DNA from 2 places in the Actinomadura sp. 9N215 genome. Region 1 is predicted to be linked to the other one. Evidence: predicted binding sites of a transcription regulator. Region 1 holds the regulator's gene; the other holds the start of a gene.
What was found. Region 1 encodes HspR, which represses chaperone genes until heat shock. Its sites were predicted from a motif close to ANTTGAGTCNNNNNGACTCAANT; they were not measured.

Region 1 (3,417 bases):
GGGTTCAAGTCCGTCGCGGAGAGCCTGGAGGCGGTCACGGGAAAGCTCGGTCTGGAACGTTACGGCGAGAAGGGCGAGCCCTTCGACCCGGTCGTGCACGAGGCGCTCATGCACTCGTACTCGACGGAGGTGACCGAGACGAGCGTCATGGACGTCCTCCAGCCCGGCTACCGCATCGGCGAGCGGATCCTGCGGCCCGCGCGCGTCGCGGTCGCCGAGCCCGACCCGTCCGCCGAAGCGTCCGCGGACGACGAGAAACCGGCCAAGGACGCCAAGAAGGCCGGGAAGGCGGACAAGGCCGACCCGGACGAGACGGGTGACGAGCCCGGTGACGACGGCGAATGATCCCCTGGCCCTCGCCGGGGGTTCCGGGGATCGTCTCCCCAGAGGAAAATCCGCGGGCCCGTCCCGTCCGGGGCGGGCCCCGCGGGGTCGCGTGAAGACATGTGGCAAGTGGCGATAGCAGAGAGCGGGGCGCCGTGAGCACCAAGGACTACCTGGAGAAGGACTACTACAAGGTCCTCGGTGTCGCGAAGACGGCCTCGCAGGAGGAGATCAAGAAGTCGTACCGGAAGCTGGCCCGCAAGTACCACCCGGACGCGAACAAGGGCGACACCGAGGCGGAGGACCGCTTCAAGGAGGTCTCCGAGGCGTACGACGTCCTGTCCGACGACAAGCGCCGCAAGGAGTACGACGCGGTCCGGTCGATGCCGGGCGGTTTCCGCGGCCAGCAGGGCGGCGGGTTCCCGTTCGACCTCGGCGACCTGTTCGGGCAGGGCGGCGGCGCGGGGACGCAGACCGGCACCGGCGCGGGCGAGCGCATCGGCGACCTGTTCGGCGGCCTGTTCGGACGCGGCGGCGGCACCCGCACGACGGGGACGGGCACCCGGCGCGCACGCCGGGGCGCGGACGTCGAGACCGAGGTGACGCTGCCGTTCGGACGCGCGATGAACGGCGTCACCGTCCCGATCAAGCTGACCAGCGAGGCGGCGTGCAACAGCTGCCGCGGCACCGGCGCGAAGGCGGGGACCGTCCCGCGGGTGTGCCCGAACTGCGAGGGCACCGGGCACGAGACCCGCAACCTCGGCAGCTTCGGGTTCCAGGAGCCGTGCAAGGAGTGCCACGGCCGGGGCCTCGTCGTCGACGACCCGTGCCCCACCTGCCACGGCAGCGGACGCGCGACCGGCACCCGCACGATCCAGGCCCGCATCCCGGCGGGCGTCGCCGACGGCCAGAAGATCAGGCTCAAGGGCAAGGGCGCGCCGGGCGAGAACGGCGGCCCGCACGGCGACCTGTACGTCCACATCAAGGTGACGCCGCACAAGGTGTTCGGCCGCACCGCCGACAACCTGACGCTGACCGTCCCGGTGACGTTCCCGGAGGCGGCGCTCGGCGCGGAGATCCGGGTGCCGACGTTCCAGGGGCAGCCGGTCACGCTGAAGCTGCCGGAGGGCACCCCGAACGGCCGCAGGTTCCGCGTGAAGGGCCGCGGCGCGACCCGGCGGGACGGCACGAAGGGCGACCTGCTCGTCACCGTCGACGTCCAGGTGCCGCAGAAGCTCGACGACCAGGCGCGGGAGGCGCTCGTCCGGCTGCGCGAGTCGGGCTCGGGCGACGACCTGCGGTCCGACCTCGTCCAGCAGGCCAGGCAGGAGTGAAGCCATGGACCCCTTCGGCGACGAGACACCGGTCTACGTGATCTCGGTGGCGGCCCAGCTGTCCGGGCTGCATCCGCAGACGCTGCGGACCTACGACCGGATGGGCCTGGTGTGCCCGGGCCGGACGGCGGGACGGGGCCGCCGCTACTCGATGCGCGACATCGTGATGCTCCGCGAGATCCAGCGGCTCTCGCAGGAGGAGGGCATCAACCTGTCCGGCATCAAGCACATCCTGGAGCTGCAGCGCGACAACGTGCGGCTCCGCGAGGAGCTCGGCAAGGCGCACGCCGCGCTGGACGAGCTCGCCAACGAACTCGAATCGACCCGTGCCGTCGCGGCGCGGCTGGCGCAGCAGCGGAGGCACGGGGAGCCGGGCGGCACTCCCGGCTCCGACCTGGTGCCGATCAGGCACACGAGCGTCGTCGTCTGGCACGAGCGCAACCGGGAATAGGGGGGCCGGTGGACTACAAGCTCACGCAGAAGAGCCAGGAGGCGGTGTCGATCGCGGTCCGGCGGGCCGCGGCCGAGGGGCATCCCGAGGTGGAGCCGCAGCACCTGCTGTCCGCGCTGATCGCGCTGACCGACGGCACGGCGGTGCCGCTGCTGGAGGCCGTCGGCGCCGACTGGAAGGCGATCAGGAGCCGGGCGGAGGAGCAGCTCGCGGCGATGCCGAAGGCGCAGGGCTCGACGGTGTCGACGCCGCGCCTGTCCGGGCAGCTCCAGCGGTCGATCAACACGGCGGCGAACCGGGCGAAGCAGCTTGAGGACGACTACGTCTCGACCGAGCACCTCCTCGTCGGCCTCGCGGCGGACGGCGGCCCGGCCGCGGGCCTGCTCAAAGAATTCGGCGCCACACCCCGGGCGTTGCTGGACGCGTTCGAGAAGGTCCGCGGCCACGCCCGCGTGACCAGCGAGAACCCGGAGGGCACGTACCAGTCGCTGGAGAAGTACGGCGTCGACCTGACCGCCGCCGCCCGCGACGGACGCCTCGACCCCGTCATCGGACGCGACTCCGAGATCCGCCGGGTCGTCCAGGTGCTGTCCAGGCGGACGAAGAACAACCCCGTGCTGATCGGCGAGCCCGGCGTGGGCAAGACCGCCGTCGTCGAGGGTCTCGCGCAGCGGATCATCGCGGGCGACGTCCCCGAGTCGCTGCGCGGCAAGAAGCTCATCTCCCTCGATCTCAGCGCGATGGTCGCGGGCGCGAAGTACCGGGGCGAGTTCGAGGAGCGGCTGAAGGCCGTCCTGAACGAGATCAGGCAGAGCGAGGGGCAGGTCGTCACGTTCATCGACGAGCTGCACACCGTCGTCGGCGCGGGCGCGGCCGAGGGCGCGATGGACGCGGGCAACATGCTCAAGCCGATGCTGGCCCGCGGCGAACTCCGCATGATCGGCGCGACCACGCTCGACGAATACCGCGAGCGCATCGAGAAGGACGCGGCCCTGGAGCGCCGCTTCCAGCAGGTCTTCGTCGGGGAGCCGTCCGTCGAGGACACGATCGCGATCCTGCGCGGCCTCAAAGGACGCTACGAGGCCCACCACAAGGTGCAGATCAACGACTCGGCCCTCGTCTCGGCGGCCGCGCTCTCCGACCGCTACATCACGTCGCGCTACCTCCCCGACAAGGCGATCGACCTGGTGGACGAGGCGGCATCACGCCTCCGCATGGAAATCGACTCACGCCCAGTAGAGATCGACGAACTGCAACGCACCGTAGACCGCCTCAAAATGGAGGAGATGAACCTGTCCAAGGAGACGG
Region 2 (3,417 bases), on a different contig from region 1:
ACGCCTCCAGACCCGCCTTGTCGAGCTGGCGCGGCAGCAGGTGGTCGCGGGCGATCGTGACCTTCTCGTGCTCGGTGTAGCCGTCCAGCTGGACGAGCTCCATCCGGTCGAGCAGCGGCCCGGGGATCGCCTCCACCACGTTGGCCGTGGCGAGGAACAGCACGTCGCTCAGGTCGAGCTCGACCTCCAGGTAGTGATCCCGGAACGTGTGGTTCTGCTCGGGGTCGAGAACCTCCAGCAGCGCCGCCGTCGGGTCGCCGCGGTAGTCGGCGCCGACCTTGTCGACCTCGTCCAGCAGGACGACCGGGTTCATCGAGCCGGCCTCGCGGATGGCGCGGACGATCCGTCCAGGCAGCGCGCCGACGTACGTACGGCGGTGACCGCGGATCTCGGCCTCGTCCCGGACGCCGCCCAGCGCGACCCGCACGAAATTGCGTCCCATGGCCCGCGCGACCGATTCGCCAAGCGACGTCTTACCGACGCCAGGGGGCCCGGTCAGCGCGAGCACCGCACCGCTCCTGCGTCCGCCCACGACGCCCAGGCCGCGCTCCTCACGCCGCTTACGCACGGCCAAGTACTCGACGATGCGCTCCTTGACGTCGTCTAGCCCGGCGTGGTCGGCGTCCAGGATCTCCCTGGCGCCGGTGATGTCGTAGGCGTCCTCGGTACGGTCGTTCCAGGGGATGTCGAGGACGGTGTCCAGCCATGTACGGATCCAGCCGCCCTCCGGCGAGGCGTCGGACGACCGCTCCAGCTTGTCGACCTCCTTCAGCGCCGCCTCGCGCACCTTCTCGGGCAGGTTCGCGGCCTCGATCCGGGCGCGGTAGTCGTCCTCCTCGTCGGCGGGGTCGCCGTTCAGCTCGGCCAGCTCCTTGCGGATGGCCTCCTGCTGCTGCCGCAGCAGGAACTCCCGCTGCGTCTTCTCCATGCCCTCCTGGACGTCCTTGCGGATCGTCTCCGCCACGTCCAGCTCGGCGAGGTGGTCGCGCGCCCACCCGATGACCAGGGTGAGCCGCTCCACGACGTCCGGGGTCTCCAGGACCTCGATCTTCTGCTCGTCCGACAGGTAGGGCGCGTATCCGGCGTTGTCCGCCAGGGTGGACGGGTCGTCGATCTGCTGGACGATGTCCACGACCTGCCAGGCGCCGCGCTTCTGCAGGATCGCGCTGACCAGGCTCTTGTACTCCTTGGCCAGCTCCTGCGCGCGTCCGCCGGACACCGGCGGCGTCTCGATCAGGGTGCCCTCGACCCACAGCGCGGCGCCGGGACCGGTCGTCCCGGTGCCGATCCGCACGCGCTGCACGCCGCGGACGACCGCGCCCGGCTCCCCGCCGGGCAGCCGCCCCTCCTGCTCGATCACGCCGAGGGTGCCGACACCGGCGTACTGCCCGTTCAGCCGGGGCACCAGCAGCACCCGCGGCTTGCTCGCCGACCGGACGCCCGGCCCCTTGGACTGCGCCGCGGCCCGCGCCGCCTCCACGGCGGCGCGCACCTCGGTGCTCTCGGACAGATCCAGCGGCACCACCATGCCGGGCAGAACGGCCCCGTCGTCCAGGGGCAGCACCGGCAGCGTCAGGGTCTCGCTCATGCTCAGCTCCAAGTCCGTCTAGAGGACCCAACCGTAAGTTGAGTCATCCACACTCAAGAAAACGGAGCAGCTTTTTGTTTCCTCAGCAACGTTCGCTCTCAGCGATCAAACCCCGAGTCCTCGCGGGCGGCTGGGAGGCTGCAGGACGTCTTCGCCGGCGGTCGACGGTGAACCGCTTCCCGAACTCGAACCGTTCGGTCTGCTCGACGCTTCCCTCCGAAGTGCTCGCAGCGGCAAAGGAGTGGGAGCGCCATGTCGTTGAGGTGGTGACTGGGCTGCCCGCCGGCGCCGGGCCCGGCACGCTGTCCCCCGCCGAATACGTAAACGCACACCGCGCCAGTGGTACCTAGACGCCGGTGGATGAGCCTGGGCAGACGAACCAGCCCTGAACGATCAGCGTCATAAACCGCATGGCCGAGCCCAGAATAAACACGGGAGGCAACCACTCGGCCGGGCCGCGCCGGACATCAGGCCAGAGCCGGAAGCTTGGGCGCCCTTTCGTGAAGTTGTGGGCGGCGAGCACCCTGTCTGGATTGGGTGACGGCACCACCCAGATCGCCGCGGCCCTGCTGGCCGCCTCCCTCACCCGCGACCCCGTCCAGATTGCCGGGCTCATGATCGCCCATCAGCTTCCCCTGATGCTGTTCGCGCTGCCCGGCGGAGCGCTGGTCGACCGGCTGGACCGCCGTCGCGTCATGATCGCCGCCTGCCTGGTCCGCGCGGCCGCTCTGGGCCTCCTCGCCGCGGCGACCGCTGCCGGGCACGCCTCACTGCCACTGCTCTACGCGACCTTCTTCACGGTCGGCTGCGTCGGCCTGCTGTTCGAGAACGCGTCCATAGCGCTGCTGCCCTTCATCATCGACACCACCCAACTGGAACGCGCAAACGGCAGGCTCCAGGCAGCAACCGTGCTCAGCCAGCAACTCCTCGCCAAACCGCTCGGCGGAGTGCTGTTCGCCATGGCGGCATGGGCGCCCTTCACACTCGACACCCTCGCCCTACTGGCCGCCGCGATCCTGATCAGCGCGCTGCCCACAAGAGCCCCACACCGGTCGCTCAGCGCCTCGACCAGCCCATCGCACACGACCTTCCACGGCGCGATCCGCCAAGGCCTTGGCTGGCTGGCACACCACAGGCTCCTGCGCACCATGTCAGTCACCGTCGGGTTATCCAACCTGGGCTTGGGCGCGGTGTTCTCCATTGCCGTCCTCATCGCCCGCGAACGGCTCGGCGTCGGCCCGGTCGGTTACGGATTCCTCCTCACCGCCGGCGCCGTGGGAGGAGTCATCGGAGGCCTGACCGCCGGTCGAATCATCGCCCTGCTCGGCACCGGCACCACACTGCGCACCGGTCTGATCATCGAGATGCTGGTCCACCTCGGGCTGGCCCTGACCCACAGCGCGATCGTCGCGGGTGGGCTGTTCGCGCTCCTCAGCCTCCACCTGATCGTCTTCTCCACCATCGGAGCCTCACTGCGCCAGCAGATCGTCCCCGCCCGCCTGCTTGGACGCGTCCACAGCGCCTACCGACTGGTCACCAACAGCGGCATGTTCCTCGGCTCCGTCCTCGGCGGCGTCCTCGCACACCACTTCGGCCTGACCGCCCCTTTCTGGCTGGGACTCGCCTGCACCGCCACACTCACCGCATCCGCCTGGCGGACCCTGAGCAACCGCGCCGTCCAAACCGCCCGCGCCCACGCCCCCCAGACTCCCGACTGAACCCACCCACCGAAACGTGAGTCCGAACAAGATCGGCGCACGTCGGCGGCGGTCGGGCAGTGGATCGTGCTGGATTCCTGCTGCCCGCACACATCGTGGTCGATGATCGAG

Region 2: a site for HspR is predicted at 1,625-1,647, ahead of lon (endopeptidase La). Genes of this name have one in related genera too.

The regions. Positions count from the first base shown of each region.
Region 1 is NZ_JBIRBA010000003.1:407,587-411,003, forward strand. It holds gene grpE (nucleotide exchange factor GrpE) at 1-345, shown strand, start outside; gene dnaJ (molecular chaperone DnaJ) at 480-1,658, shown strand; gene ACH34T_RS07340 (heat shock protein transcriptional repressor HspR) at 1,663-2,109, shown strand; gene clpB (ATP-dependent chaperone ClpB) at 2,118-3,417, shown strand, end outside.
Region 2 is NZ_JBIRBA010000030.1:79,759-83,175, reverse strand. It holds gene lon (endopeptidase La) at 1-1,588, opposite strand, end outside; gene ACH34T_RS36410 (MFS transporter) at 1,999-3,306, shown strand.